One region of the Sneathiella sp. P13V-1 genome, then DNA from elsewhere that is predicted to be linked to it. Evidence: riboswitches for the same ligand, from Rfam matches in the RefSeq annotation. Region 1 holds a riboswitch; the other holds the start of a gene.

Region 1 (15,267 bases):
ATCCGAAGGTCGTGACGGCGTTCGATGAATTCTTAAAAACAACTGACGGAAAGACGCTAGTCGATAGTCTTGAAGGTGGAATTGGATAATAAAAAAGGGCCGCTTTTAGCGGCCCTTTTTATTCGGTTGAACCTCGATTAGGATTCGTCCGAGATGATCTTATCAGCCAGGGCTTCGCTTGCGTGGCTTTCTAATTCTTCTAAAGATGCGCTATGTAACAGTTCGGCATTAACGGTCAGAACGCCATGATGGTCCGCATCTTCTGAATAAGTTGCTACCTCTACACCTTCGCTCGCTGCGACATTGAGCGCATCAAACAAGGCATCCAGATCGACCAGTTCATTTTGGTCATCAATCATTACGTTCGCACCTTCCACATTCGAACTTTCGGTCTTCGGATTTGCTACATCACCAACAGAAGCCGCCATCAGGCTTTCCAACCGCTTATCCGCAGTTGTTTCGTCTTCAATTTCGATAATAACTTTACCGTTTTCGTCTCTTATTTCAGACATTGACCTTTTTCCTAAGCCGCAACGTTTCACTTCGTTTGACGACTTCTAAGAAATGTTCACATCACCATTGATTAAAAAACTAGCGCGCTAGACAAGTAAATACATCCCTCATTTGAGTTAATATCTCCAATTTAATAAGAAATTTCCTAAAATTTTATGCAAATTTTGTCGACTAAATGACTGATGCCGTCAGAAAATTATGGTTAACGTCTAATATTAGAAAATAATGAACTTGGTATCCCGATCCCGTATACTTTTCCATCATCTAAAGTTCTCGTAGCTGAATGCAGCCCGATAATCTGGTACTCGCCATCAGTTTTCGTAAAAATGGGAGATCCAGAATCCCCTTTTGTCGCATCGCAGTCATGCGCATAGAGGGGAACTGTCCCATCGTTCAACTTCGCTATTCTAACCACTTTACAATTCCGATGCATGGTCAAGACATGTGGATAATCCTTGCTATAGCCAGATTGCATCACAGAGGCATTTCGCTTCTTTAGGGACGTTGACAATACAGGGATCCACCCGAACTGATCACCAAGCGGCTTGTCGATTTTTAAAATAGCCCAGTCATCTTTTCGTTCTGCGTTAGGGTAACTACCTGCTTTCTTCATATCGGTGGAAAGTGAATAGCTAACGCCTTTTGCGTGTCCTGCAAAGCGTCCCTTTTCATATCCTGGCAGGAAATGGAAATATTTGGCGTCTGACCAGCGTCTGGTTCGCTTGTTCCAAAAACAATGGGCCGCAGTCAGAACTGTATCTGGGCCGATCAACACCCCTGTACAGAAACTGCCGTCTTTGTTAATTCGGCCAATACTGCGCCATGGTGTCTTCGTGACATCCGGAAACTCCCTGTTATCTTCTCCCTTAATTCCGCGCAACTGAAGTTTTTTTGCAGCATGGACATTTCCTTCCGTAAATGAAAGGCAAAGGGGGATCAGCAGTAAGGAGAAAAACTTGTTCATCTAGCTACATATCATACGCATGGCGAGATTACCCACCATTGAAAAACAAACAGGTCCGTCTGAAGTGTTATATTTCCAGAGTTTTAACGCACCATCATTTGTAATATCCGCAGGCTTTCCAAGAGCCGCTTCTATTTCAGCAGGCGTAGATTTACCTTCCACTTTGGCAAGCAATTCTGCTTTACTGATATCCTCACAGGCGGCAGCTATAAACAATATGGAGGCCAGAACGCTGAGTTTTAGGGACATTTTTAACATTCAAAATTCCGATTTCTGTAGATTGCAGATCACTGGACGCACTCCAATCTAATCGAATAAGATTGCGAGGCTATTAACAGAGCGATCAAGGGAGTGTGATGTGACAGATATAAACAGGGTACTGGATTTCTGGTTTTTGCCAGACACCCATCCGGAATTTGGCGAACATCGCGAAGCCTGGTGGCAAAAAGACGCCACGTTCGATGCAGAAATCCGACAAAATTTTGAAGAACTTGTTCTCAAGGCTGAGAATGGTGATCTGCTCTCTTGGACGGAAAGCGCCAAAGGATGCATGGCTCTCATAATCCTGCTCGATCAATTTCCACGAAACATATACCGGGATACAGCGCGCGCCTTTTCCTTTGACGGTAAAGCAAGAGAAATTGCACGCCATACAATGGATCGGGGTTATTTCGACCAGCTACCTGAAATCATGCAATTTTTTGCGCTACTCCCGTTTGAACATAGCGAGTCTCTTGAGGATCAGAAATTCTCGGTTGAGTCCTACAAAAAGCTGGGAAATGAAAATGGTCTGGACTTTGCCATTCGACATCTAGAGATTATAGAGAGATTTGGAAGGTTCCCTCATCGAAATGAAATACTGGGGCGCACCAGTACTGCAGAGGAAATTGAATTTCTTCAGCAGCCTAATTCTTCATTCTAGGTATGAATTAAAAGGAAGATTAAATGTCTGACCTAAAAGACAAAGTTGTTGTTGTTACAGGTGCTAGCCGCGGTATCGGTGCCGCAGCGGCCGTGGAGCTGGCCGCAAGAGGGGCGCGGGTTGTAGCGGCGGCTAGAAATGCAAGTGCTTGCAGTGACGTACTGGAACAAATCGGAAATAATGGCGGCGAAGCCTTCGCTGTAAGCTGTGATGTCTCCGATTATAGTGCCGTTGAGAAAATGATCTCCGACACGCTGGAACGTTTTGGCAAAATTGATGTGCTCGTCAACAATGCGGGTATTGTTGACCCAATTGGCATGATTGAAGATACAGACCCAGAAGCCTGGGCGCGTAATATCTCTGTCAATCTGGTGGGTGTGTATAATGGCATCCGTGCCGTTCTTGGTAAATTCTATGATCAGGGGCACGGCACCATCATTAATATCAGTTCAGGTGCCGCCCATAATCCACTGGAAGGCTGGAGTGCATACTGTTCCGGCAAAGCTGGTGTTTATATGATGACACGCGCAACAGCCCATGAAGCTGGTGAAAAAGGCGTTCGGGTATTTGGTTTCGCACCAGGGGTCGTTGATACAGATATGCAGGTCAACATTCGCGCCTCCGGCATCAACCGTGTAAGCCAACTACCCCGCGAAAACTTGTCAGCCGCGAAGGATCCAGCTCAAGCCATCGCCTGGCTTTGTTCTGAAGCCGCTGATGAATTTGCTGGTCAGGAACTGGACATTCGCAATCCAGAGTTCCGTGAAAAATCTGGCCTGCCTGCACTTGAAGGCTAATCTGTAAAGATATCCTCTAAAGTGAGCTTAAAATCACGGGAGAGAACAAGTAGCCATTCCAGTTCTCTCTCGTAACTATCCTGATGGGAAAAAGCTCCAATCAGTTCCTTATCGCTCATCCGGGTAATGTATCTGATATACGCAACTGTCCTGCTTTTCTGAGCCGCTCTCCCCTGATCCGCGTTAAACCTCATTGTCGCCGTGAATCGATCTGCCCTAGCAACAAGTTCATGAGCCGGATAAAGAAGAGGTGCTGATCGAATGAACCACTTGCTCCATTTGGCTTTCGGGGCGCTTGCATCAAGCAGTTTCAGGTCCATATAACGCGCCAAAATCTTTCGGCGTGCCCCCAGCATCTGACGCGGCATTAATTTGACGATCTGATAAAAGGACGGCAGATAAAGCTCCATCTGGATCGGAGACATGATGTTCTTGAAAAACTTTCCATCCGCTGCCCAGGAATGAAAAGGCTTTACATTCATCAGCTTGAGTTTTGTTTCCACGCTTTGGAAACAATGCCTCCAATAATCTTCCTCTATCTCCTCAAGGGAGTGTTCGTAAGCGAAATTAGCGCCACTTAGGACATGGAGCTTTCTGTCCCATAAGGTCACAACACCTCCATGCCAACCAGATATCTGCCGCGGCTCAAGCAAATCTGCCAAATCATTATGTGAGGTGTAAAAATCCAACCTAACCTCCCTTAAGTGATGGAGGTCAGTAGACGCTTACATACATATGTTCGTGAGGTTAAAAGGCCAGGGACGAGACGGGCATCTTAATCGGACCGTCCTTCTTCTTGTGCCAGAACTGATAAACATATGGATTATCAGTGTCTTCAATTTCATCAGAACTGCCTTGCCACATGGCATGACCTTCATGAAGCATAACAATCTGGTCTGAAATCCGGGACGCGGTTACCAAATTGCTGGTTACGACGATGGCCGTACTGCCCATTTCACGCACATTTTTAACTATCAGATCATTGATGACGTTGCTCATGATCGGATCAAGGCCCGCGGTTGGTTCATCCAAGAACAAAATGGGCGGGTTCCCAGCCAAAGCCCGTGCTATACCCACACGTTTCTGCATGCCGCCAGAAAGCTCCGACGGATAAAGATCAACGGCATCAGCAGAAAGTCCAACGGACCTTAGTTTGTCTTTTGCCTGCTCACGGACATCTTTGCGGGTCGCCCCAGGCTGTTGAAGAAGTCGAAAGCCGATATTTTCCCATACCGGTAACCCATCAAACAAACCGGAGCGTTGAAACAGGATACCAAACTGTTTCAAAAACTCGTCATAGTCCTGACCGCGCAGAGTATCTGTGCGTTTTCCATCAATTTCGATTGTGCCGCTGTCAGGACGCTCCAACCCAACAATGCTTTTTAAGGCAAGGCTTTTCCCAGAACCTGAAGGTCCAATAAGGGTGAGGATCTGCCCTGCCCCTACGGACAGGCTTAGATCATTTAGCGCGTGATTGGCGCCAAAATGTTTGTTTAGCCCTTTGATTGTGATTTTTTCAGGCTGTGCAGACACGAATATTCCTTCCCCTATTTACCTCTTCAAATTACAGAAACTGGCAATGATTTCAATCTGCTTTATAACTAAGTCGAATAGAATTAATTTCGGGTTCGGTATTCATGGGTATTTCGTCAAACAGCTATAATCGGCCTGTCTTTCATGGCGGTGACATCGATGCCGCGAGGTGTGCGTATGGCGGCAATGCTTCTGATTGGCTGGATTTAAGTACAGGCATCAATCCAAACGCCTACTCTGTCCCTGAGATATCCACCCAGTTTTGGACATCTCTCCCTGGAACAGAACAGGAAGAAAAGCTGCTTTCCTCGGCAAGATCTTACTTTGGCCTTCCAGAAAGTTATTCAATTACCGCCGCCCCCGGCACCCAAAGCATCTTGCAAATCCTGCCCCTTATCGCGGGCGGCCCTCAAAAGGTTGCCATTCAATCTCCGACCTATGCCGAGCATTCCAATTGCTGGAAATTAGGCGGTCATGAAGTTTACGGTTCTGCAAAGGCACCTGCTGAGCCAGCCGATATTGCCGTGCTTGTGAACCCGAACAATCCTACAGGCACCTTATTTAATTCTGATGAAATCAATTTATGGCGAACAAACTGGTTGAAACCAGATGGCCTTCTGATCATTGACGAAGCCTTTATGGATGTGACACCGGATAAAAGTGCGGCGGCCTCCAACGACCCCGAGAACACACTTATCTTAAAATCATTCGGGAAATTCTTTGGGCTCGCAGGGGTTCGCCTTGGATTTGTTTGCGGAGATCCAACATGGGTCTCGAAAATAAGATCCTCTCTTGGCCCATGGGCGGTAAGCGGGGTTGCCGCAGAGGTTGGTTCTGTCGCCTATGCAGATACTCATTGGCATTGCTCCACTCGGACACAAATCGCAAACATGTCTGAAAAAGTGGCGGTGCTTCTATCGCAGTCCGGCGGTAAGGTTATGGGAAATGCGGGGCTGTTTTTGTTAGCCGAATTTGACGAAGCCAATGCGATATTTGAACATTTGTGCCAAAATCATATTTTGACACGCCCCTTCGAATATAACTCCAAATGGCTGCGGTTTGGGCTTCCCAAAGACGAAGAAGCCCTGAACCGTTTATCTAAAGCGCTTAAGTCTCTAAGTTAGCCGGCATCGAACAAGCTATCCATATCTTTGAAAGTCTTGAACTCCATCGCATTACCTGCGGGGTCTTTGATAAAGAAAATCCCCTGCTCGCCTGGCTGACCTTCAAAACGGATGCGCGGTTCAATGATAAATTCAACACCCGCCGCTTTAACACGCTCCAGCAGAGATTCCCATTCTGACCACTCCAATACGGCACCGAAATGGCGAACCGGCACCTGATCCCCGTCCACACCATTTGTTTGCGCGCCTGTACATTCTTCAGGTTTCACATGAGCAGAAATCTGATGACCAAAGAAATCAAAATCAATCCATTTCTCAGCTTCACGCCCGACCTTGCAGCCTAGAACATCAACAAAAAACTGGCGTGTATCTTCTATATCCAGAACAGGGAACGCAAGGTGAAACGGGGGCATTAATTTTCTCCAGACAAGTCTTCTAACCAGCCGGGACGGTAATCTCTTTTGTGCCTCCTGTCACTTATTGAATTGACACCAACCCGTTATCCCCTTAGCGTCCGGCAACGATGGTTCCTGAAGTTTTTTGGGATTAAAAAGGGAACGCGGTGCGATTAAGATCAATTCCGCGGCTGTCCCCGCAACTGTAGGCGATTAGCCGAACAACAAACCACTGCTACGGCGGGAAGGTGTTCGGTGTCATTCGTAAGCCAGGAGACCTGCCATCAAATGAGGTTCTAAAACATGACGGAGGATCATGACGTGCCGAGAATGAGTTTTATTCGGCCTCTTACATCGCTGATTACCTGCGCCCGTTCTGGTTTGCCAGCGCGCCATATCCCCATGTCTTCATTTCAGGAAAAACCATGACCGCATACGAGAAAATTCCAGCAACTGTTGTAACCGGCTTTTTGGGTGCTGGTAAGACCAGCCTCATCCGCAATCTAATTGAGAACGCAAATGGCAAACGCCTTGCGTTGATTATCAATGAATTTGGTGATCTAGGGGTCGACGGTGAAGTCTTGAAAGGCTGCGGTAATGAAAATTGCAGTGAAGAAGACATTGTCGAGCTCGCCAATGGATGTATCTGCTGTACGGTTGCAGATGACTTCCTGCCAACCATTCAGGCGCTGCTGGATCGTGAAGAACGTCCTGATCATATTATAGTTGAAACATCCGGCCTTGCCCTGCCAAAACCTTTGGTTCGTGCCTTTGGATGGCCAGAGGTGCGTACTCAGGTGACAGTGGATGGTGTTGTCACTGTAATCGACAGCCCTGCCTATCGTGACGGGTTGTTTGCCTCTAACCCGGATGCCGTACAAGCGCAGCGCGAAGCAGATGAAAATCTGGATCATGATAGTCCATTAGAGGAACTGTTCGAAGACCAGCTCAATTGCGCAGATATGATCTTGCTGAACAAAGCAGATATGCTGGAAGATGCTGATCTTGTAAAAGCAGAAACAGAACTTCGGGATCGTGTACGCCCATCGGTGAAATTGGTTCGCACTTCCCATGGGAACATCAGCGCCGCGGTTCTTTTGGGAATGGGGGCCGCCGCAGAAGATGATCTGGAAGGGCGCAAATCCCACCATGATGATCATGACGATCACGAACATGATGATTTCGACAGCTTTGTTGTGGCCCTTGATAACCCTGACGATCCGGAAACACTGGTTGCTCGTTTGAAATCCGCCATCGAAAATCATGGCATCCTTCGGGCAAAAGGTTTCATTGCCGTGAATGGTAAGGATATGCGCCTTGTGGTTCAGGCCGTTGGAAATCGCATTCAGCATTATTTTGATCGCGAATGGAATGACAGTGACGAACGTGTCAGCCGTCTTGTCATAATTGGCGAGCATGGCCTTGATGAAGGTGCTATTACTTCCGCGCTAAAGGGTTAATTCATGCATCTGTTGGCAGCGACACCTGGCGGCATTTCAGACGGATCAGAAGCCGTAGATCTGGGGCAAACCCCCGGTGACATTGTTGTTCTTTCCGCCGCGGATACGGAACTTTCTTCCCTCGCCCTCGTGAACGAGGAGCGAGAAGAGAACGCGCCTTCCTTACGCCTTGCCAACAATATGCAACTTTCCCACAACCTCAGCGTCGATATTTATGTTGAGGAGATTATCTCTGAAGCCAAGTTGGTCGTTGTTCGCCTATTGGGTGGTGTGAGCTATTGGTCTTATGGTGTGGAACAAATTACCGAATGTTGTCGCCGCAACAACATTCCGTTGGCGCTTTTGCCTGGTGATGACAAGGAAGACCCAGAGCTTTTGGGGCTCAATACACTGCCTGCAGATCAAGTACACCGGTTATGGCAGTATCTGGTTCAAGGCGGCGCCATCAACTATCGCGCTTTTCTGGAATATTGCGATTTTATTCTGGATGGTCAATCGGATTGGCAAGAGCCGTATCTACTGCCTAAGGCGGGTTTATACTGTCCAAATACAGATCATCCTGACCTCAATATCCTTCGTAATAAATGGATCGAAGGACAACCGGTTGTCGCCATTACTTTCTATCGCGCCTTATTTCAGGCAAATAATCTGGCACCCGTTGATGCACTGATTGAGGCGTTAAAGGATCAAGGCATGAATGCCCTGCCTTTATTCATTTCATCCCTGAAAGATCCGGTGTCATCAGAGATTATCGAAACCGTATTTGAAGACACAAATCCAAGCGTGATCCTAAACGCCACAGGGTTCGCTGTTTCAAGTCCCGGTGGGGCGCGACATGAAACCCCCTTTGACGGTGCCAACTGTCCGATTTTGCAAGTGATATTCTCTGGCGGCAACGAGGAAGGATGGCGTGACGGGCTTGCAGGTCTTTCCGCCCGCGATATCGCCATGAATGTTGCCTTGCCAGAAGTAGACGGCCGAATTTTAAGCCGTGCTGTGTCCTTTAAGGCGGATGCCGGGTTCGATAAACGGACTGAAACCAATATTGTTACCTACAAGCCTGTTCTTGACAGGATTGATTTTGTCGCAAAATTGGCTGCTAAATGGGCTATTCTGCAAAAAACAGACCCTATAGATCGCAAAATTGCACTTATTCTTGCGAACTACCCTAATCGCAACGGACGCATCGGTAACGGTGTAGGCCTTGATACCCCGGCTGGTGTTATTGAAGTATTGAACGCCCTTCATAAGGAAAGATATGCGGTTTCCGGCATTCCAGAAGATGGAAATGCGCTCATTGATGCTCTGCTTTCCGGCCCGACTAACGACCGCCAAACTGACGGTGTTTATCGCTTAAGCGAATGCCATTTGTCTGTATCAGATTATCAAAAGATGTTCGAAAGCCTGCCTGAGAAAGTTCGATCTGAAGTTACTAAACGTTGGGGCAGTCCATCGGATGATCCATTTGTGGAAGATGGTGAGTTTCATTTATCGGTGAAACGCTATGGGAATATCCTGATCGGCATTCAGCCAGCCCGTGGATACAATATTAACCCAACCGAAAGTTATCATGATCCGGATTTGGTACCGCCTCATGGGTATCTTGCGTTTTACATGTGGCTTCGTGAAGTAGAGGGCATTCATGCAGCGGTTCATATGGGCAAACATGGCAACATGGAATGGCTTCCCGGTAAATCCTTGGCCTTATCAGAAGAATGCTATCCCGAAACTGTGTTTGGCGCCCTTCCCCACATCTATCCGTTTATTGTGAACGATCCCGGCGAAGGAACCCAAGCCAAGCGCCGATCTTCCGCGGTTATCATCGACCATCTCACCCCGCCCATGACACGGGCGGAAAGTTATGGCCCGCTTGCGGATCTGGAACGACTGGTGGATGAGTACTACGAAGCCGCCGGGGTTGATCCCCGACGTTTGGAATTGCTGAAAAAGCAAATCCTTGAAATGACGCAGCTGTCTGGAGTTGATAGTGATTGCGGAATTACAGAAGGTGAAAGCGAAGAAGAACAGCTTTCGAAACTGGATAATTATCTGTGTGAATTGAAAGAGCTGCAGATCAGGGATGGTTTGCATATTTTCGGCAAATCACCTGATGGGCGACAGCTTGAAGATCTTCTGGTTGCCTTGGTACGTATTCCGCGTGGGGATGGCAAAGGTAGAGATGCATCTCTCATCCGCGCACTTGCCCGTGATCTGGATATTGATGATGAGTTTGATCCGCTCGACTGTGAAATGGGGGCCAGTTGGACGGGGCCACGTCCCGCGGCACTTGATCGTGACATCAAATGGCGCAGCAACGGAGACACAGTCGAGCGCCTTGAATTACTTGCCAGTGATCTTATCAGCGGGCGCACAGCGCCTGAAGAAAACTGGGTGCAGACAAAAGCTGCTCTGGCCTATGTGGAAGAGACCTTAAAGCCAACCGTTCTTTCATCCGGAAATGACGAACTAAAAGGTCTGCTAAAAGGCTTAAATGGTGATTTTGTACCAGCAGGGCCATCAGGCGCACCGACCCGTGGCCGGAATGATGTTCTGCCAACGGGCCGAAATTTCTATTCCGTGGATAGCCGATCTGTGCCCACTCCTACGGCATGGCTTTTAGGCTGGAAATCAGCAGAACGTTTGATTGCCCATTACCGCCAAAGCCACGGCAGCTGGCCCAAATCCATGATTTTAAGCGCGTGGGGCACATCCAACATGCGCACCGGTGGTGATGATATCGCCCAAGCTTTGGCATTGATGGGGGTTCGCCCCACATGGGATAAGGCATCCAACCGGGTAACAGGGTTTGAAATTCTACCTGAGAGTATTCTGGACAGGCCACGTGTGGATGTGACCCTTCGTATTTCGGGCTTCTTCCGAGATGCCTTCCCGCAGCAAATGGCCCTGTTTGACAGTGCAAGCCGCGCTGTTGCCAAACTGGATGAAGATGAAAAGACCAACCCCCTCGCCCATAAAGTACGCAGGGAAACCGAGGAGCTCATTGCCAAAGGCGTTGAGGCGACGCAAGCCGCCCATCAGGCTGGCTTCCGCCTGTTCGGATCAAAACCCGGCGCTTACGGCGCAGGATTGCAGGCCCTCATCGATGAAAAAGGCTGGGATGATGAAGGAGATCTGGCCCGTGCCTATGTGGCGTGGGGCGGATATGCCTACGGATCCAAGGATGATGGCGAGGCGGCTCACTCCCAATTTGAAGACCGCCTTAAAAACATTGATGCCGTTGTCCACAATCAGGATAACCGCGAACACGACCTTTTGGATAGCGACGATTATTACCAATTTGAAGGTGGTGTAACTGCTGCAGTTCGCCATCTAAAAGGCGCGCAGCCGACCATTTATCACAATGATCATTCGCGCCCTGAAAGTCCAAAAATCCAGACTTTGGAAGAGGAAATCGGGCGTATTGTCCGGGCGCGCGCTGCCAATCCCAAATGGATCGAAAGTGCCATGCGCCACGGGTACAAAGGTGCCTTCGAAATGGCAGCGACCGTGGATTATCTTTTTGCCTTTGCCGCCACAGCAAAGGCGGTCAAAGATCATCACTTCGACATCCTGTTTGATGCCTATATAAATGATGATCGGGTACATGACTTTCTAAAAGACAATAACCCGGATGCTTTGCAGGAAATGCTGGACCGCTTTAACGAAGCGTTGGAACGAAACATGTGGACACCGCGACGGAACAGTACCGCCGCTAACATCGCGGAAATGAAAAGGGAGATGGGATCATGACAGGAAAACAACTGACACCTGAAGAGCTGGAACGCGCCAACGAAAAGGCCCGCAAAAAGAAAGCCGCCCGCGACAAAATGCTGGCAACCAAAACCATCGAAAAGGGACTGCTGATTGTCCACACAGGTAAAGGGAAAGGCAAATCCACTGCCGCCTTTGGTCTTGCCGCCCGTGCCATTGGCAACGACATGAAAGTTGGTGTTGTCCAATATGTAAAAGGCAAATGGGAAACCGGAGAGCGTAAAGTTCTGGAAGCCTTCCCTGATCAGATTGAAATTCACACCATGGGTGAAGGATTTACGTGGGAGACGCAGGATCGTGAACGGGATATTCGCGCGGCTGAAAAAGCATGGGCAAAGTCCAAGGAAATGATCGAAGCCTGTCGCGGTGAAAATCCTGAATATGACATGATCATTCTGGATGAGCTTAACATCGTCCTTCGTTATGACAGCCTTGATCTCAACGAAGTGGTCGAGTTTTTGAAAAACAAGCCGGAAAACCTGCATGTGGTTGTCACCGGCCGCAATGCAAAAGACGAACTGATTGATGCGGCGGATCTGGTCACTGAAATGACGCAGATCAAGCACCCCTTCCGCAGCGGTGTAAAAGCACAGGTCGGGATCGAATTTTAATGACCAACGCCCTGATGATACAAGGTACGGGATCCGATGTCGGCAAGTCACTGCTTGTCGCAGGCATTGCCCGTGCTTTGACCAATCGGGGCATGAAGGTCAAGCCATTCAAACCGCAAAACATGTCCAATAATGCGGCCGTCACTGTTGAGGGCGGCGAAATTGGGCGCGCACAAGCCTTGCAAGCGCGTGCCGCCCGCGCACCGCTTTTGAACGATATGAACCCGGTTCTTCTGAAACCTCAAAGTATGGTCGGGGCACAAGTGATCCTGCAGGGAAAAATCTGGGGCAACGCAAACGCACGGGAGTTTCAGAAAGTTAAACCTGAATTCCTGTCAAAGGCTGTAGAGAGCTTCCGCCGCCTTGGTGAAGATGCGGATATCGTCATCGTGGAAGGCGCGGGCAGCCCGGCAGAAGTAAATCTTCGGAAAAATGATATCGCCAATATGGGATTTGCCGAGGCCGCAGATATTCCCGTTCTGTTGGCTGGCGACATCGATCGGGGCGGCGTCATCGCCCAAATCGCGGGCACACATCTTCTGTTGTCTGACAGCGAAAAACAGCGCACTAAAGGGTTTATTGTCAACAAATTCCGCGGTGATCCGACGCTGTTTGATGATGGCATGTCGATTTTGGAAGAGAAAACAGGATGGGAAAATTTTGGATTGGTTCCGTTTTTTCAAGATGCCCATAAATTGCCGCCAGAAGACGCATTTTCTATACAAAGCACACAAAAAAACACCACTGATAAGATTAGAATTGTTGTGCCGGTCCTGCCACGTATTTCCAATTTTGATGATCTGGACCCCTTGCATGCAGAACCGGATGTTTCTGTTGAAATGATCAAACCCGGCACCCCCCTTCCCATAGGTGCGGATTTGATCCTGCTTCCGGGATCAAAAGCAACTATCGCCGACATGAAGGCGATAGAAGACTGTGGATGGGATCTGGATATCAAAGTACACCTTCGCCAAGGCGGAAGCATCTTTGGCATTTGCGGCGGCCTTCAAATGTTAGGACAGAAAATCACCGATCCTAAAGGCATCGAAGGGGATATTCCCTCCATTGATGGGCTAGGGTTTTTGGAATTTGAAACGGAACTTTCAGGGGATAAAAAACTTCTGGAAGAGGCAGGCGAAGATCTCCTGACGGGCAACAGGATCTCAGGCTATCATATGCATGTAGGGGAATGCCGAGGAGAAGCCATCCAACGCCCGTTCGCCCAACTGGCGTCCGGGTCCGACGGTGTGATGTCGAAAGACGGACGTGTGATGGGCACCTACCTTCACGGCGTTTTCGCCAACGATCATTTCCGGCAGAAATTCCTGTCGCGCTTTAGGGACGGAACAATAGCACTACTGGCATTTGAAGAACAGGTTGAGAAGGCGTTGGATGACCTTTCAGATCATCTTGAAACCCATATGAAACTGGATCGATTGGTGGAGGTTGCAAATGCCGCTAACTAATCTGAAGCCATGCAATAACAGCCAGTACACCGACCAACAACAAAACGGACAGACGATAAAGGCTGAGGGCACGCCCCAAATGGGCGGCGCCCACATCTTTCACGCCAGCCTCGTTCATCCAAATATCGTTGGTGAGCTTGCCACCGTAAATACGTGGTCCAGCGAGAGAAATCCCAAGGGCACCAGCAACCGCCGCTTCCTGCCAACCGGCGTTGACACTTTTATGACCGCTGGCATCAGTCACCAAACAGCTGAACGCGCGTCTGCTGGATGCACCCGGCAAGAGAACAGCCGCCACAGCAATCAGCAACCCGGTCAATCGCGCGGGAATGTAATTGGCGGCATCATCAAGGCGCGCCGCGAATTTACCGAAATATTCATATCGATCGTTGCGGTGACCGATCATGCTATCAAGGGTGTTAATCGCCTTGTATCCAATCAGCCCCGGCAATCCGAAAAGTGCGAACCAGAATATGGGTGCCACGGTCCCGTCCGAAAAATTCTCAGCGAGGCTTTCAATGGCGGCACGGGTAACGCCGCTTTCATCAAGGCTTTCGGGATCACGGCCAACAATCTGGCTAACCGCGGCGCGTCCTTTGTCCAAAGAAACATCCAGTCCTTTTTGAACGGCGCGCACCGCATCATAAAGGCCGCGGCAAGCGATCAGGCTGCTGGCGAGCAGGATTTCCAAAACGAACCCGAATGGAATCCGTTCAATCAGCGCCATGATCATGACACCCGCAATGACAGATATCAGGATTACCGACAGGGTTGTCAGGCTGCCTGTCATGAAGCGAAGAATATTTCCGCCCCGGTTCAACAGCTTTTCGAAGAAACTGATGAGATTGCCGATAATCACAACCGGATGAGAAATGCGCGCGTATACAAAAGCTGGATCGCCGATCAACAGATCCACCAACAATACACACCCTGCAAGCGTCGCGGGGTCCCTCAAAATCTGAGCTATCTGATGGAGTGTCTCTGGCATGGCGCAAAGATGATCTGCCAGACCCGATCCGTCAACCTAGAAACTGGAGTTAAGAAATGACCGAAAAAATTGGTGTTATGGTTTGTGGCCATGGAAGCCGCGATGAAGGTGCGGTTACACAATTTGCCTCTGTCGCCAAAGGCATTGCAGAACGCCTGCCGCAATATGAAGTCGACTCCGGTTTTCTGGAATTTGCCACACCGATTATCCGCACTGGATTGGATAACCTTCGTGAAAGTGGCCACAATCATATTCTCGCCATACCCGGTATGCTATTCGCGGCAGGTCATGCAAAAAACGATATCCCATCCGTTCTGAACACCTATGCGGCGCAACATGAAGGGCTTAAAATCTCTTACGGGCGGGAACTTGGCATTGATCTGAAAATGATCCGGGCCGCTGGTGATCGTATTCGTGAAGCGTTGGAAGCCGCTGAAGATGACGTTCCTTTGCATGAAACCATGCTGGTGGTTGTGGGGCGTGGCGCATCTGATCCTGATGCCAATTCAAATGTTTCAAAAGTCATGCGGATGCTTTGGGAAGGCATGGGATTTGGCTGGGGGGAAACGGTCTATTCTGGCGTCACTTTCCCATTGGTGGAGCCGGGCCTAGACCACGCGGCACGCCTTGGATACAAGCGCATCGTTGTGTTCCCCTACTTCCTGTTTACAGGCATTCTGGTGGATCGTATTTACGACTACACCGACAAAGTTGCAGCCAAAT
Region 2 (15,267 bases), on a different contig from region 1:
AAACTGTCATAGGCGTCCCATAGATCCAGATCTGATTTATGTAAGGTGAACTGATTCACAATTTGCGGATCGTAATGAACGGTTATTTTCTTGTTGTCCGCCCGGCGATAGGATGTCTCTGTCATGCGGCGCCAGAAGGCATCAGTGTTATCTCCAAAAGGCGCATAAGCCGTCTTAAGATAGGTTTCCATCTCCAGAATTGTGTCAAATTCCGGCGGGTTTCCGACATATTGGGCAATCCGATCCACGGCATCCTGAGGGATTTCTGGCCCGATATCATTGATCAGTAATGTCTTGATGCGCCCTTTCATGGGACCCGCCGCCAGACTTGTTCCGATCAGGCCACCCATGGATGTCCCAACCCAATGACATTGGTCGATGCCTAACTGATCCAGCAGATCCAGAATGATCTTGTGGTAGAAATCGAAGCAGTATTCCGTATCTGGATTAACCGCCCATTGGGTCAAACCTCGGCCGAGGGTATCGGGGCAGATAACGTGGTATTGTGACGACATTTCTTCTGCCAATTCATCAAAATCACGACCTGTACGGGCAAGGCCGTGCCACATGATAATGACATCTTTGTTGCTTGCTCCCCACTCCATAAAGTGAACTTCACGGCCCGCAGCGGTTAGGAAACGTGAGACTCCCTTTGTCATGATGATACCCCTCTTAATTTTCCGACAACCCCTTTAGGGAAGTAATAAACGCTCAAGATAAACAGAAGGCCAAGCCACAGAAGCCAGCGATCTGGATGAAGGAGTTCCGGCAAAATCGGAATATTGGCGGTGGCTTCTGCCCCGATTGCCATCAGGTCTTTCAGGTAATATTGCGCCATGATCATGGCAACAACGCCAATCACAGCCCCGTACATGGATCCCATGCCACCGATTACCACCATCAGCAGGATATCCACCATGATGGTGAAGGAGAAACTGGTATCTGGCCCCGTATATTTCAGCCAAACGCCCATTTCGATACCTGCAATAGTCGCAATGATTGCTGATAGGCAGAAAGCAACGGTGCGGTAAATAACAACCTGATAGCCCAAGGCTTCTGCGCGAAATTCATTTTCACGAATGGCCTGCAAAACCCGCCCGAACGGCGAATTTACAATTCGAAGCATGGTGAGGAACAGGATAAGGGAAAGGAAGAAGACCACATAATAGGCGACGACTTTTCCGTTAAACCGCACCCCAAGGATCTTGTCATCAAACAGTTTGAAGGCTGGTGAAAATAATCTGGGGATCTTGTAGGTGATGCCGTCTTCACCACCGGTGATACCGTGCAGTTGTGAGGCCAGGATCATCACAAAGCTGGCTACCGCGAGGGTGATCATGGCAAAGAAGATCGCCTTCACCCGAAGGGACAACATTCCGATCAGCAGGGCGAGCACCACCGACAACAATATGGCGAGGATGCTGCCGATAAAAATCGCCGCCCATTCCCCGCCCATATTGTTGAGGGCAATACCGACACCGTAGGCTCCGATGCCAAAGAACATGGTATGCGCGAAGGAGACAATTCCCGCATAACCAAGCAGCATGTCAAAGGAGCCGGCAAGAAGGATAAAGATACAGATCCGGGCGGCTACCTCCAACGAACGGGTACCTGGAAACAGGAACGGTGCGAAGGCCAGACAGATCAGGATACTGATGATGATGGCACCAAGAAGGCGGCTGTTAAAGCGATCGCCAGAAAGAAGCGTGTTAATCATATCTCTTCTCCCTTAGTGCTTATTGACCGGGAACAACCCGTTTGGCCGCCACAGTAAGATAATCAGCATCAACAGGATATTTGATCCAAGGGCCAGCTTTGGAACCAGGAAGCCCATATAGTTGGCAACCAGCCCCACAAGCAATGCCCCGATCAGGGAGCCCGGAACCGATCCCAGACCGCCAATGATCACAACGATAAAGACGAGGATCATAATCTCGCTGCCCACACTTGCCGTGATCAATTCGCTGTAGAAACCCCAAAGCGTTCCGCCAAGCGCCGCCAAAGCAGAGCCTGCAATAAAGACACCGATAAAGAGGTAATCAATGCGATAGCCCAAGGCTTCGACCATTTCCCGATTTTCAACCCCTGCCCGGACCAATAGTCCAATACGTGTGCGCGTGAGGGTCAGGTAAAGACCGAGATACACCACGACCCCGACAAAGAAAGCAAAGAGGCGGTATTTCTCAAACGCGATTTCGCCAAATACCAGAACTCCATTTAAGGAGGCTGGCTTTGGCATGGAGACAGGTGCGCCGCCCCAAATCACGGGGATCATCTGCTCGGCAACAATGACGGCACCCATGGTGATCAGGATCTGTTTCAAATGATCGCCATAGACAGGAGCCACCACAACCTTTTCAAAGGCCAGGCCCAAGGCCGACCCTACGGCCACAGCGATGAGCATAATAGTTAAGAGCGCAGCCAAGTTTTGGGCGAAGCTGTCGACCTGAAGCCAACCGGAAAACGGAATGACGAAGGAGGAGGCGACAAAAGCCCCAAAAGTGATGAAGGCCCCGTGACCGAAATTGAGGACATCCATCAGACCAAAAACAAGGCTGAGGCCCGATGCCATGGTGAAGATCATCATGCCCATGGCAAGGCCTGCAAGGGTTAGTGTCACCCAAGTGGGCAGGCCCCCGATTAAGGGGAGTGCCAACAGGATAACGAGAGGCACCACCAGATAGGGGAGCTTTTCATTGAACCATTCGATCGGGCTGGTTTTGCCCGTCTCTATGGCAGAATTATTTGTGTTCATGTTCTTTCCTTTCTGCCAATTCTAGAGGTCGAGGCCGAGGAATTGCTGCTGTGCGGCTTTATCGCGGCTGAGCTCTTCCATGGGGGATTTGTGAACAATATGGCCGTCATCGATAACCACGGCATGATCAGCGAGCGACTTTGCAAACTGGAAATTCTGCTCCACCAGCAAAATGGTGGTCTCTTCTTTCAGCTCCTGAAAAGCCTCAATCATCGCGCCGATAATCGCCGGGGCGAGGCCTTTGGTCGGTTCATCAATCAGGATAAGCCGCCGTGGTTCAGAGATGGCGCGGCTGATGGCCAGCATTTGCTTTTGCCCACCGGAGAGGTTGCCTGCAGGCAGATCCCAAAACTTTTCCATGGCCGGAAACAGCTTGAAAATTTGCTCCAGTCGCTCTTCGGACTGTTTGCCGGACCGGACAGCGAGGGCCATATTTTCGGCAACGGTAAGCGCAGAGAAAATACCCATATCTTCGGGCACGAAAGCGATGCCTGCTTTGGAGATGTCGGAGGTTTGCTTTTCGCGGATATCTTCCCCATCAAAAAGGATCTCGCCTTCGTGAGCCTTCCAAAGCCCCATGATGGTGCGAAGGGTGGTGGATTTACCCGCACCGTTCCGCCCCAGCAACACGGTCAGGCCATCCTTTGGAACATCAAAATCCAGACCATGCAGGATCTTGTATTGCTCGATATTGGTCTTCACGCCTTTGAGCTGCAAAATTGAATTAGACATTGGTTGACGCCCCCACACCCAGATAGGCTTCCTGAACGATAGGGGAGGCAATCACTTCCTCAGGTTCCCCATCTGCCACAAGATAACCGTTGTGAAGAACGATGATCCGGTCCGCCAGATTGCGCACCACATCCATTTTATGTTCCACAAGAAGGACCGTTTTATCGCCTGCTTTTTTAATGTCGGCGATCAGGTCCAGCACAATGGGAACTTCATCTACGGACATACCGGCAGTTGGCTCGTCGAACATGAAGATATCCGGCTCCAACGCGCGTAAGATTGCCACTTCCAGTTTCCGCTGATCTCCGTGGGAGAGGGCTGAGGCCACCTGGTCCCGCTGATCATAGAGTCTTACCTCATGCAGGTAGTGGTTCGCCTTTTCAATCAGCTCAACATGACTTGTCGCCATTGAGAAGAAGCTGAAGCCTTGTGCTTCGCGTGCCTGAACGGCAAGGCGCACATTTTCCTGAACCGAGAGGCTCGGGAACAGGTTCGTTAGCTGAAAAGCGCGGCCAATACCCATGGCAGTGCGTTTTGACGCGCCTTTTTCTGAGATATCCTCCCCAAACAGTTTTACCCGGCCACTTGTGGCTTTGAGCTGCCCTGAAATGAGATTGAAAAAGGTTGTCTTTCCTGCGCCGTTCGGACCGACAATGGCGGTCAGAGTGTTGGGCTGAAAGCTGGCTGTGACGTTATTGACCGCAACATGTCCGCCAAAGCGAATTGTCAGGCCGTCTGTTTCCAAAGATGGAGTTTCCATTATGCTGTACTTGCTAAAGTCTTGTCCAAAGGTGGAGGGACCCGAAAGTCCCCCCGATAATGGTTACTTACGACCAACCGGAATGTCCATTTCTTCCGCTTTGATCTCACGAACAAGCTCAGGAATGGCCCATTTCACATCTGGATCAACCTTGATCTTGAAGTGATACATGGATTGAAGGGCTTGATGATCTTCTTTACGGAACATCATTTTACCTTTTGGCGTATCCCAATCCATACCTTCCATGGCAGTGATCAGATCTTCGGTTTCATATGACTTCGCTGTTTCAAGCGCTTTCACAACCGCGATCGCCGCAGACATACCACCTGCGGTGAAGAAGTCAGGGGGGCTTTGGAAGCGTTCCTGGTGCGTTTTCACGAGCCAGTCGTTGATCGGGTTCTTTGGAATGCCGTAGTAGTAGTAAATGGCGCCTTCCATGCCTGGAACTACCTTGTATGTTGGCAGAACCGGAAGGATGTGACCACCCGCAGAGATTTCAATACCGAAACGCTCTGGTTTGGTCGCTGCGATCTTACCCAGGGCTTTAGTATCTGCAGAATAGATCATGATTACTTTGCGGCCTGGCTTGTCTTTCAGGGCAGCGTAAACACGTTCCGTTGCAGATGTGTAATCATCTGTTTTGAGCGGCACATATTCTTCGTGAACCAGATTTGCACCTGTGCCTTTCAAGGCTGCTTTAAAGGCGGTGATACCATCGCGGCCAAAGGCATAATCCTGTGCGATGGTAGCAACATAGAGATTTGCATCCGGGCGAAGGGCTTTCGCCTGCCCCTGCATATCCATGGAGGAGTTGCGGGATGTCTTGAACACATAACGGTTACTGTCTGGGCCTGTCAGGCTGTCGGCAACAGCTGGCTCCACAATCAGGATTTTTTCATATTCTGCGGCGATTGGAAGTAGACCTTTGGTCACCCCGGAAGATGTGGCGCCAACAGCCAGAACAACTTCGTCATCACCATAGGCTTCTGCCAGCACTGCGCGGGCGACGTCAGGCTTAAACTGAGTGTCTTTTTTGATCACCTCAATTTTACGGCCTTTCACTTCCATGCTGCCGCCTGTGGCATATTCAAGGCCCAACATGAAACCAGTTTGTGTTTGTTTGGAAAATACTTCGTAGGTGTGGCCGGAAATACCGTGAACCAGACCAATTTTAATGGGATCCGCCGCATGCGCAGATGTGGCAAGAACGGCCAGGCTGGCTGCAGCCAGGGCCAAGAGTGCTTTCTTCATTGTGTCCTCCCAAATTCATTACATCTGCAGGCCCGGCGGCTTGGCAGACGGGTAAGCGATCTTATGTCGCTTATCCATCTTCTCTATCGCAAACACTGTGCCAGTTTGAGAATGGCAGTTTTCTGGGGATTGTGGTGGCCTGCTTTCCGGAGAGTGTCCGGATTGCCGGACATAGTTGAAATCCAAAGATAAAATATCTGTTTATATACAATAAGGTAAGGTGATTTGTCCGGAAAACCGGACAGTTCATTTGTTGTCCGGAATTCCAGACAACTCGTCAATATTTCCCAGTTTTTCGTAGAATTGAGCCCGACTAATACCCAGAAGTTTGGCTGCCTTACTACGGTTTCCACCTGTTATCTTTAGCGCCTTAATGATGGCCCGTTTCTCAGTTTGTTGTTGTAAAGTTTTCAGATCCATTATTTCCCCCTCCGTGTCCAAAAGCGAAGGGGACGGCTCGGTTGAAGGGGTTATGGTTTTTGGATTTAGTTTCAGAACTTCCTTGAAATCCTGTGATGTTAGTTGGTCTCCTGTGCAGGTGACCATCGCGCGTTGTAGAAGGCCGGACAATTCCCGAACATTTCCTGGCCAGTTATGGGCGTGAAAAAGCTCCAGACATTCTGGGGCAAGATCAATGGCACCCCGATCCAGTTCACCTGCATGTATTTCCATCAGAAACTCACAAAGGAGCGCGATGTCTTCCTTACGGTTACGAAGAGGAGGAATATTTAACTGAACCACATTAAGTCGGTAAAACAGATCTGGGCGAAACTCGCCGTCCTCAATCATCTTTTCTAGATTACGGCTGGTGGCAGCGATGATCCGCACATCAACCGGCACCACTTTGTTAGCACCCAGAGGCTCCACCTCTTTTTCCTGCAGAACCCGCAAAAGTTTGGCTTGTAGGGGGAGAGGCATATCGCCAACTTCATCCAAAAATAACGTGCCACCGTCTGCTGCCTGGAATTTTCCGCGCCGGGTTTTATCAGAGGCTCCGGTAAACGCACCAGGTTCGGTGCCGAAAAGCTCCGCTTCCAAAAGATGTTCAGGGATTGCTGCGGTGTTCAACCGGATCATGGGCATATGGGCACGATCAGAACTGGCATGGATCGCATGGGCCAGAACCTCCTTGCCTGTTCCGGTCTCCCCTCGCAAGAGAATTGTTGCCGTTCCCTTGGCGGCGCGCCTTGCCTCATTTTTTAGAGCACGGATGGAGGGGGTGTGCCCGACAAATTCTCTAAAGCTGTAGCGGGCGCGTCGTGTTTCCGCGAGCTCTTTTCGGGATTTTTTCAAATCCGACTGCATGGTCTGAAAACGGGAAACAAGAGGTTTGAGCGCATTAAGGCGGTCGTAAAGAATGACACCCAAAGCGCCGACAATGTCACCGCTTTCATCTTCCAGTGGAATGCGCGACACCACAGTATCCCGCCCTGAAATGGAGAAAATATCCAGAAGTTCGGCTTTGCCCGTTTCCACAACTTCACGCATACGGCTTTGGGGAATAACATCCTCAACGGGGATGCCACGCATTTTCTCAACACCGTTCCAGCCGATCAGGGCTTTGTATTTGTCATTCATCCATACGATCTTTGCGGATGTATCAACGACAACAGCGCCTTCATAAAGATTATCGAAAAGTCGCGCGATAGAATTGGCAGCTAGCTGACGAACAGCTGCTTCATCCAATTGATTTTTGCCCCCTCGTAGCATGTCGCGCCTCGGTCTTATGCCCGTTAGAATTCCATTTCATTTAGGATGAAATTTAAAAAGCAAATTGTCGAGGGGAAAATTATCTGTTTTAAAACAACATTTTATGTTGATTTTGGGGAAATAGGTTACGCCCGGACAGTGCCGGGCGTAGATCCATTATTCGACAATTGCCAATTCTTCTGCAGATGACTTGCCGGTACGACCTGGAACCAGTTCGTAAGATACTTTTTGTCCGTCTTTCAAACTTGAAAGGCCCGCGCGTTCAACGGCGGAGATATGTACGAATGCATCCGCACCTCCATCGTCGGGTTCAATAAATCCGTATCCTTTAGTTGCATTGAACCATTTTACGGTACCTGTCGCCATCTTAAATCTCCTTCGATAGCTTTTAATATCAGGGCCCTGCCGATTATAGATTCGAAAGGACCCAGTTCTTCAACGAACATGCTTTCTGTTAGCCTTGTGTCTATCTGCAGACAGACGGGTCGGAATCTCAAATCGAATGTTTCGCTGCCAGAGTGTTTACTGGAAATCTGTCATGGTCAACTGATTTTAGCAGTAAGGTTACTCTGACAGCCTTATATGACAGGAATTTGACTTATATGTCTCAACCGGCGGAAACTTTTTCCGGTTTTACCATCCATTCTTTCCCTTTAAGCATACCCTTCCAGTAGACTGGAGGTAGAATCTGCTCTTTCAACAGCCAAGCAAGTCGGGAAGGGCGCGTGCCGTTGATGACCCATTTGGGGAAGCTCGGTAGCAGTTTTCCGCCATATCCAAACTCCGCAAGGACAATCTTGCCGCGCTCCACCGTGAGCGGGCAGGATCCATAACCGTCATAATGACCATAAGCACCCTGTCCTTGAATATCTGCAGCTACATTTGCGGCAACAACCGGGGCTTGCATGCGGGCTGCGGCGGCTGTCTTGGCGTTGGGGGCGTTCATCACGTCACCTAAGGACCAGATATTGTCGAAACTTTTGTGGCGCAGGGTGGACTGATCCACATCAACCCACCCTGCAGCATCCGCAAGGGGGGAGACGCGGATGAAATCTGGGGCTGTCTGCGGTGGGCAGACATGCATCATATCAAATTCGACCGTGACGGTTTCAGGGTCGGTGTCGGGTTTGTTCACCTGGAAGGTGGCTGTTTTCGAAATACCGTCAACGGCAATCAGATTGTTGAAGAAGTTGAGGTCCGCATTGTATTTCTCCACATATTCCATCAAAGCGGGAACATAGTCAGGCACACCGAATAACACACCGCCTGCGTTATGGAATTGAATATCAATATCCTTCAAGACACCCGTTCTGAACCAGTGATCAGCGGAGAGATACATGGCCTTTTGCGGCGCACCCGCACACTTAATCGGCATGGGTGGCTGGGTAAAGAGCGCCCGACCTTTGCGAAGACCGCGCACCAACTCCCATGTATAAGGGGCCAGGTCATAGCGGTAGTTGGAGGTTACCCCGTTTTTACCCAATGTCTCCACAAGGCCATCCACCTTGTGCCAGTCCAGTTTAAGGCCGGGGCAAACAATCAGGCGTTTGTATTTGACGACTCGGCAGCCGTCCAGAATGACGGCGTTGTCGGAAGGTTCGAACGCGGCCACAGCTGATTTCACCCAATGAACACCCTGCGGGATCAGGGAGCCCATGGTTTTTGCTGTATCTGCGGCGTTAAAAATACCACCGCCCACCATTGTCCAGCCGGGCTGGTAATAGTGGATATCAGCTGGATCAATGATGGCAACATTCAGGTCGGGAAGGCGGCTATGCAGGCTGGACGCCACAGAAATCCCTGCGGCACCCCCGCCCACGATCACCACATCATAGCTGGCATCGGCAAGATCCGTTGGAGTTTTTCCGCCATTGGCAATGCGGCGCACCACTCCAGCCATGTCATAGCCCGCGGCTTTTGTCTGCGTCAGAATATCTGAAAGCTCCATTTTCTCCGCTTGGGAGAGGGACCAGAGGGTGGCAGAGCGGGTGCCTGTACGACAATAAGCGAAGACAGGTTTTGGAAGTTCTTCAAACAGGGCGCCAAATTTCTCGGCATCTTCATCAGTTACCTTGCCGGAGGTGACAGGTTGGTATTTGATGGTAAGGCCCACTTCGTTAGCGGCGGCTTCGATTTCTTCAAATGTTGGTTGATCCGCCCCCTCGCCATCGGGTCTGTTACAAATAATGGAACGAAACCCCATTTCCTTTAATGCGGCGATATCATCTTTGGTGATTTGCGGGCTGACGGACAAGCTGTCCGAGATTTTCTTCGCTTCCATCATTTCCTCCTAAAGCGTGTCCGGCCTGATCTATTTTACTTATCTAAACTAGAATAGATCACAAGAATGTGAACTGTCGGTGATTAAGTCACATAAGGAAACTAGGAGAAAATAAACACAAAAAAAGCCCCGGAAAACCGGGGCTTCTTGAAACTGTTAGTCGCTATATATTTACGCGCCGTTATACAGACGATCGTGGAACAGCGGACTGTCTTTCAGCTGGTGGAATGTCTTGGCCATGGCCAGAACACCCAGATCAACAAGTGGTTCAAACAGGATGACGATCATGTAAGCCGCTCCGAAAGAACCAACGGAAGCAAGTGTTTCCGCGCCAAAGCCCTGGCCATAAAATGCCCAGAAAGCAACCCAGGCAACAATGCCACCCTGATAAGCTGTGGACAGAGCCAGTGCTTGCTTGTAGGTCACGTCTTTATAGGCTGTTTTTGCTGGAATGATGCGTTTTGCAATCGCCGCTACCGCCATCAATGGAACCAGCAATGTTGTGATGTTGACGAAATACATCGGCAGGTCATATGGCGCGAACAGAAGACCTTGTGTCAGAAGGCCGAGAGCCAGGCCAATTGCAGCAGGAGCCGCACCGAACATCAGGAACAATGTTGATCCCAAGATGAAGTGAACCTCAGAGATGCCGATCGGTTGACGTGGGAGGACTTCGAAGAAGCTGAAGACAAGGACAGTGGCGATCACACTGCGCACGAGCAGGGAGATCAGACCTTCTGTCTTAATCGCGGTCCAGCTGTTTTTGAGAACGACGCCAAAGGCTGCTGCGGCAGTTGCAAAGCTAAGCCCCATTTTCGCGCCTTGAACAATTCCTGGTTCAATATGCATTTTTATAACTCCTGTTTTGCACCCACCGTGCAATTTCTGGCGGCTATGCCGCGTGTTTTCTCTTTGCTCTTCAGGTGTCCTGACTCACGCTTCAAAACCAACCTTCGCCTTCCCGGTTTCCCAGTGGCAATTTGAAGGGGCTCCACGTTCACAGTTGCGGGGGCAGTCCCGGATCAGAGTGTCCCTCCTACCGTGTTCCCTGATGTAAATTCTTATTCTAGAGCAAAAAAATAGTATCAGAATAAGGTCCCTTGTAAATAAAGGAATTGTGCAATTGCAATAATAATCAGTACTTAAGGCAGATTTTGTGCGTAAATAAATTGAGGCTTTGTTAATTTACACTACTGTATAAGGCCAATTCCATTGATCAATTTCGGGGGCGAAAATGGAACAGAAAAAGGTGCTGGTAACAGGTGGTGCGGGGTTTTTGGGATCACATCTGTGTCAGCGGCTGGTGGATCAGGGGCATGATGTTCTTTGCGTCGATAACTTCTTTACCGGCTCAAAAAACAATGTTCTTTCGTTGCTGGGTAAACCTAATTTCGAACTCATGCGTCACGATGTCACCTTCCCGCTTTATGTGGAGGTCGACCAGATCTACAACTTGGCCTGTCCGGCTTCCCCTGTACATTACCAGTTTGACCCGGTGCAGACGACGAAGACCAGCGTACATGGCGCGATCAATGTTCTGGGGCTTGCCAAGCGCGTGAAGGCCCGTATTCTGCAAGCGTCTACCAGTGAGGTTTACGGCGATCCTGAAATTCACCCTCAGCCGGAAACCTACAGGGGACGGGTCAACACATTTGGGCCGCGCGCCTGTTATGATGAGGGGAAACGCTGTGCGGAAACCCTTTTCCATGATTATGAGCAGCAGCATGACCTGTCCATTCGGGTGATGCGCATTTTCAATACTTACGGGCCTCACATGCACCCAAATGATGGACGTGTGGTGTCCAATTTTATCGTGCAGGCGCTCAAAAATGAGCCGATCACGCTCTATGGGGATGGGTCTCAAACCCGATCCTTCTGTTATGTGGATGATCTGATCGACGGCATGATGGCCATGATGGCGCTGGAAGAAGATAAGACAGGGCCCGTAAATGTGGGTAACCCGGATGAGTACAGTATTCGGGAACTGGCAGAGAAGATCGTCGCTCTCACTGGATCCAAGTCAGAGATTACCTATCGGCCTTTACCGCAAGATGATCCAACCCAGCGCTGCCCGGATATTACAAAAGCAAAGAAATTGTTGAACTGGCAACCGTCAACCAAACTGGAAGAGGGTCTTGCCAAAACCATTTCCTATTTTGATCAGCTGTTGAAGATATCAGGCTGATTGTGCGGCTTTTGCTTTCTCGGCGCGGATATGTTTCCAAAGAACGCTGTTCGGGCGGAGAAAATAAAAGGTCGTTGCCCGGCCCGTCGGGCGGTGGCTTCTATTGCGGATGAGCGAATCTGAAAAGCGGCGATCCGCCCCGGCCATGCCCTCCTTGGAGAAATATTCCTTCGACCAGGTGTGCAGAAGCGGGGCGCAAGACAGTTTATCCACCATAATGGTGTTGGGGTCGGCAAATCCGCCTTTGTGATTTTGTAAAGTGGTTGTTCCAATCCCCACGGAGTGCCATTTATCTATGGTAAGCAACTCATCGGTTTCCTCATCCACCAACCAACGCAGCGAGCAGGTCCAGTCCACACCTTTGATGGCACGTAGTTGAGAGGAGATATGCTCCGGTGCCACATAGTTATCGTCATCCAGATAAGAGACATACTGACTGTTAGCTAGGAAACTCATGACGGTGCGAAGGGAGCCACCGTCTCGTGCGGAATGCACCCCTGTATGCCGGGTAGAGGTTGAATATCCCGGATCCACAATGGAAACCGTTACCTTCTTTGGGGCCGCTTTTAGAATGTCATCAAGGATCGACTCATCCCCAAGGCACTTATCCACGCCAATGAGAACCTGAATTGTCCCCTTGAGATCCTGACGAAACAGAGATTCCATGGCCCGCACCAGTTCAGGCCGCACAATGGTCGGGATCACAACGGCCGCATCAAATGGTGCGTCAATTTTCTGGCTGTTTCTGAAATTCACATCTCTGCCCCTTCAGGTGAATAGCAACAGGAGTATAGCTAAGGTTTTTCTATACATAAAAGGGTAAACAATTTAATGTAGTAAAAAAGTTAAAATATACGCTCGGAGGGGTCATGGGACGTATAGTTGGAGTAGTGTGCTTATTTCTTACCTTGGCAGCCTGTCAGACAACAGAAAACGCGTCAGGCAAGAAACCAGAGCTCTATAAAAACCCAAATCATCTGGGTTGGGCCGTTGGATATAGCGAGGTGTGTAGTTTTCACCGCGGCCTTTCTGTTGAAAACAAAATTCTTGCCCATTTCAAAAAAATTCACGGAGATGACCCAAGTTTTGACGCTGGGTACCGCTTGAATTCAAGTTTGGTGGGATCCGGCTTTGTCACAGGTTTGCAGAACTGCCCTCATGTAAATGCTTCCCTTAAATACTCCTATGAGAGGTTTAATAATTGGGTGGCTGAGCCAAACAAATCAGCCTCTGCCCAGTCTAATGAGCGCAAGCGTCATAAACTGTCTTTGGAATGGGATGGAAATGGTGACGTCAAGACTTATGAGATTATCACCACTTCTATAAAAACGAGTTATCTGCGGAAAATCAGTGACTACATCGAACTTGAAAAAGGTAAATTCTGCAAGTTCGAATGGTCTGTAACTACAAAACCAAAAGGATACTGGAAATTCTCCTGTGATGATGGAGAAAGTGCAAAAGGTAGGTTTGATGGAAACCTCACCACAAGTATCTATTCGGGGGGCGGTAAGGTTGGATCAAAAACCATAGATTTCAGACTTGTGCCATTGTCAGAGAAATCTTCGGGGTAAGAATATGAAAACAGTTATTAGGGTGTCTGTATTGATTGCAATTGCAGGTGGATTGGTTGCTTGTCAAACGTCTAACAAGAACCTTAAAGGTCAAGAGCCTGGGATTATTTTTGGAGAAAAGAATCTGGGGCGATTTGTCGGCTATAGTGAGATGTGTGCTCAGTTCACGGGTAATAGGATTGATAACAAAATCATCAATCATTTTCGTACCAAATACAGCAATAGTAGTGAATTCGAAGCGGGTTATCGGCATTTCATAAACTATACGCAATACGACTGGGCAACTCCGCCAGAATGCGGTTATGTGAATGGTAGCCTTAAACTGACCTACGCAAAAAAAGAGGCGCTTTCTCAGAAATCCTATCCAACTAAGGCTCCCAAGTTTGTCTTGAAAGACACCCCCCATCTATTGACCGTCACCTGGGTCGACAAGGAGACTAAAACAACTCATTCGTTTAACCTCTCTCAACAGGGGAAAGAAGGCCAGACCGAAGAATTTATTGTAGATGACAACCGTCAGTGCCGTGTGGTTTTCCAATTCAAAAGAGGGAATAGGGGGATTTGGGATATGACCTGTAAAGATGGTGAAGGCGGAGCTGGTTCATTCTTGTTTAATGCAGATCACAACCTAACCACAGGAAGCGGTAAAACCACTTTTGCGGGGTCGATCGCGTTCAAAATGGTGCGTGCCACTTAATTAGCAGGTTTTAAAAACGAGATTACTCCCAATATGGCATAGTCAGTTTTTACTACTTGCAAATCATTCTCAAAAGCATTATTAAAATTCCACCAGTTTTTTTGAGGGAGAAATCGCGTGGGGCAGTTCCGCTATTTCACCCTCATCCCACTTACAAAGAGAAATTTAATGCTGTTTGGAAAACGATTTGTGCAGGCGATGGGCGTGACCATTGCTGCGACTTCACTACTGTCCAGCCCGCTTGCGGCTGCGGAAATGGTAAAGGAGAAAGCAATTGTCGAAACTTATGCCAACGTGGCTGAAGCGATTTATGAAGATAGCCTGATCAGTGCCAAAGCGCTGAAGGCTGCTGTTAATGCGCTTGTTGCCAACCCTTCTCAAGGGTCATTGGATGCGGCGCGTGCGGCCTGGGTTGCGGCCCGTGTTCCTTATCAGCAAAGTGAAGCTTATCGTTTCGGTAATGCCATTGTCGACGACTGGGAAGGTCGCGTAAATGCGTGGCCACTGGACGAAGGTCTGATAGATTATGTGGATCAGGGTTATGGTAGCGAATCCGATGAAAACGCGCTTTATACTGTAAATGTGATTGCCAACAGCACGTTGACCGTCAGCGGTAAAAAAGTGGATGCCTCAAAAATTACCCCTGCCTTGCTTGCAGACACTTTGCATGAAGCAGAAGACGTAGAAGCCAATGTGGCCACAGGGTATCACGCCATTGAATTTCTTTTGTGGGGGCAGGACCTGAACGGGACAGGTGCCGGTGCAGGTAATCGCCCTTACACAGATTTTGACGTGAAGAACTGCACGGGCGGGAATTGTGACCGCCGCGCAGAGTATCTGGTATCAGCAACTAGTTTGCTGATTACTGATCTGGAAGAAATGCTGGCCAACTGGAAAGCAGGCGGCGCGGCACGTGTTGGTTTGATGAAAAACCCTTCAACCGCTCTTTCTGTGATGCTGACAGGTATGGGATCTCTGTCCTATGGTGAATTGGCAGGTGAGCGCATGAAGCTGGGTCTCATGTTGAAGGATCCGGAAGAAGAGCATGATTGTTTTTCCGATAACACGCATAACTCCCACTATTTTGATCAGATCGGTATTCGCAACGTTTATTCAGGACGTTACAAGCGTCTGGACGGATCCGTTGTCTCCGGCCCGTCCCTTTCTGACCTGGTCAAATCCAAAAGTGCAGATCTGGACCGTGAAATGACAGGTAAGCTCAACGCAACTGTTGTATCCATGGCGGCAATGAAATCCCGTGCAGAAACCATCGAAGCCTATGACCAAATGATTGGTGAAGGCAATGTGGAAGGAAACGCGGTTGT

What was found. Region 1 has a riboswitch for cobalamin ahead of cobW (cobalamin biosynthesis protein CobW). Riboswitches for the same ligand answer to the same signal wherever they lie in the genome.
Positions count from the first base shown of each region.
Region 2: linked by a shared signal. The riboswitch ahead of GUA87_RS03955 (energy-coupling factor ABC transporter permease) and the one ahead of cobW (cobalamin biosynthesis protein CobW) in region 1 are both predicted to bind cobalamin.

Region 1 covers NZ_WYEU01000003.1:345,943-361,209, forward strand. The annotation lists gene GUA87_RS14790 (HD domain-containing phosphohydrolase) at 1-89, shown strand, start outside; gene GUA87_RS14795 (hypothetical protein) at 138-512, opposite strand; gene GUA87_RS14800 (trypsin-like serine peptidase) at 716-1,477, opposite strand; gene GUA87_RS14805 (hypothetical protein) at 1,478-1,735, opposite strand; gene GUA87_RS14810 (DUF924 family protein) at 1,836-2,399, shown strand; gene GUA87_RS14815 (SDR family NAD(P)-dependent oxidoreductase) at 2,423-3,196, shown strand; gene GUA87_RS14820 (hypothetical protein) at 3,193-3,885, opposite strand; gene GUA87_RS14825 (ABC transporter ATP-binding protein) at 3,944-4,729, opposite strand; gene cobD (threonine-phosphate decarboxylase CobD) at 4,834-5,853, shown strand; gene GUA87_RS14835 (VOC family protein) at 5,850-6,266, opposite strand; cobalamin riboswitch at 6,361-6,549, shown strand; gene cobW (cobalamin biosynthesis protein CobW) at 6,674-7,708, shown strand; gene cobN (cobaltochelatase subunit CobN) at 7,712-11,458, shown strand; gene cobO (cob(I)yrinic acid a,c-diamide adenosyltransferase) at 11,455-12,090, shown strand; gene GUA87_RS14855 (cobyric acid synthase) at 12,090-13,556, shown strand; gene cbiB (adenosylcobinamide-phosphate synthase CbiB) at 13,549-14,544, opposite strand; gene GUA87_RS14865 (sirohydrochlorin chelatase) at 14,601-15,267, shown strand, end outside.
Region 2 covers NZ_WYEU01000001.1:805,889-821,155, reverse strand. The annotation lists gene GUA87_RS04000 (alpha/beta fold hydrolase) at 1-659, opposite strand, end outside; gene GUA87_RS03995 (branched-chain amino acid ABC transporter permease) at 656-1,717, opposite strand; gene GUA87_RS03990 (branched-chain amino acid ABC transporter permease) at 1,730-2,755, opposite strand; gene GUA87_RS03985 (ABC transporter ATP-binding protein) at 2,777-3,487, opposite strand; gene GUA87_RS03980 (ABC transporter ATP-binding protein) at 3,480-4,247, opposite strand; gene GUA87_RS03975 (substrate-binding domain-containing protein) at 4,311-5,498, opposite strand; gene GUA87_RS03970 (sigma-54 interaction domain-containing protein) at 5,745-7,184, opposite strand; gene GUA87_RS03965 (cold-shock protein) at 7,365-7,574, opposite strand; gene GUA87_RS03960 (bifunctional protein tyrosine phosphatase family protein/NAD(P)/FAD-dependent oxidoreductase) at 7,816-9,489, opposite strand; gene GUA87_RS03955 (energy-coupling factor ABC transporter permease) at 9,661-10,338, opposite strand; cobalamin riboswitch at 10,390-10,587, opposite strand; gene GUA87_RS03950 (UDP-glucuronic acid decarboxylase family protein) at 10,724-11,674, shown strand; gene GUA87_RS03945 (glycosyltransferase family A protein) at 11,666-12,430, opposite strand; gene GUA87_RS03940 (hypothetical protein) at 12,544-13,245, shown strand; gene GUA87_RS03935 (hypothetical protein) at 13,250-13,942, shown strand; gene GUA87_RS03930 (imelysin family protein) at 14,111-15,267, shown strand, end outside.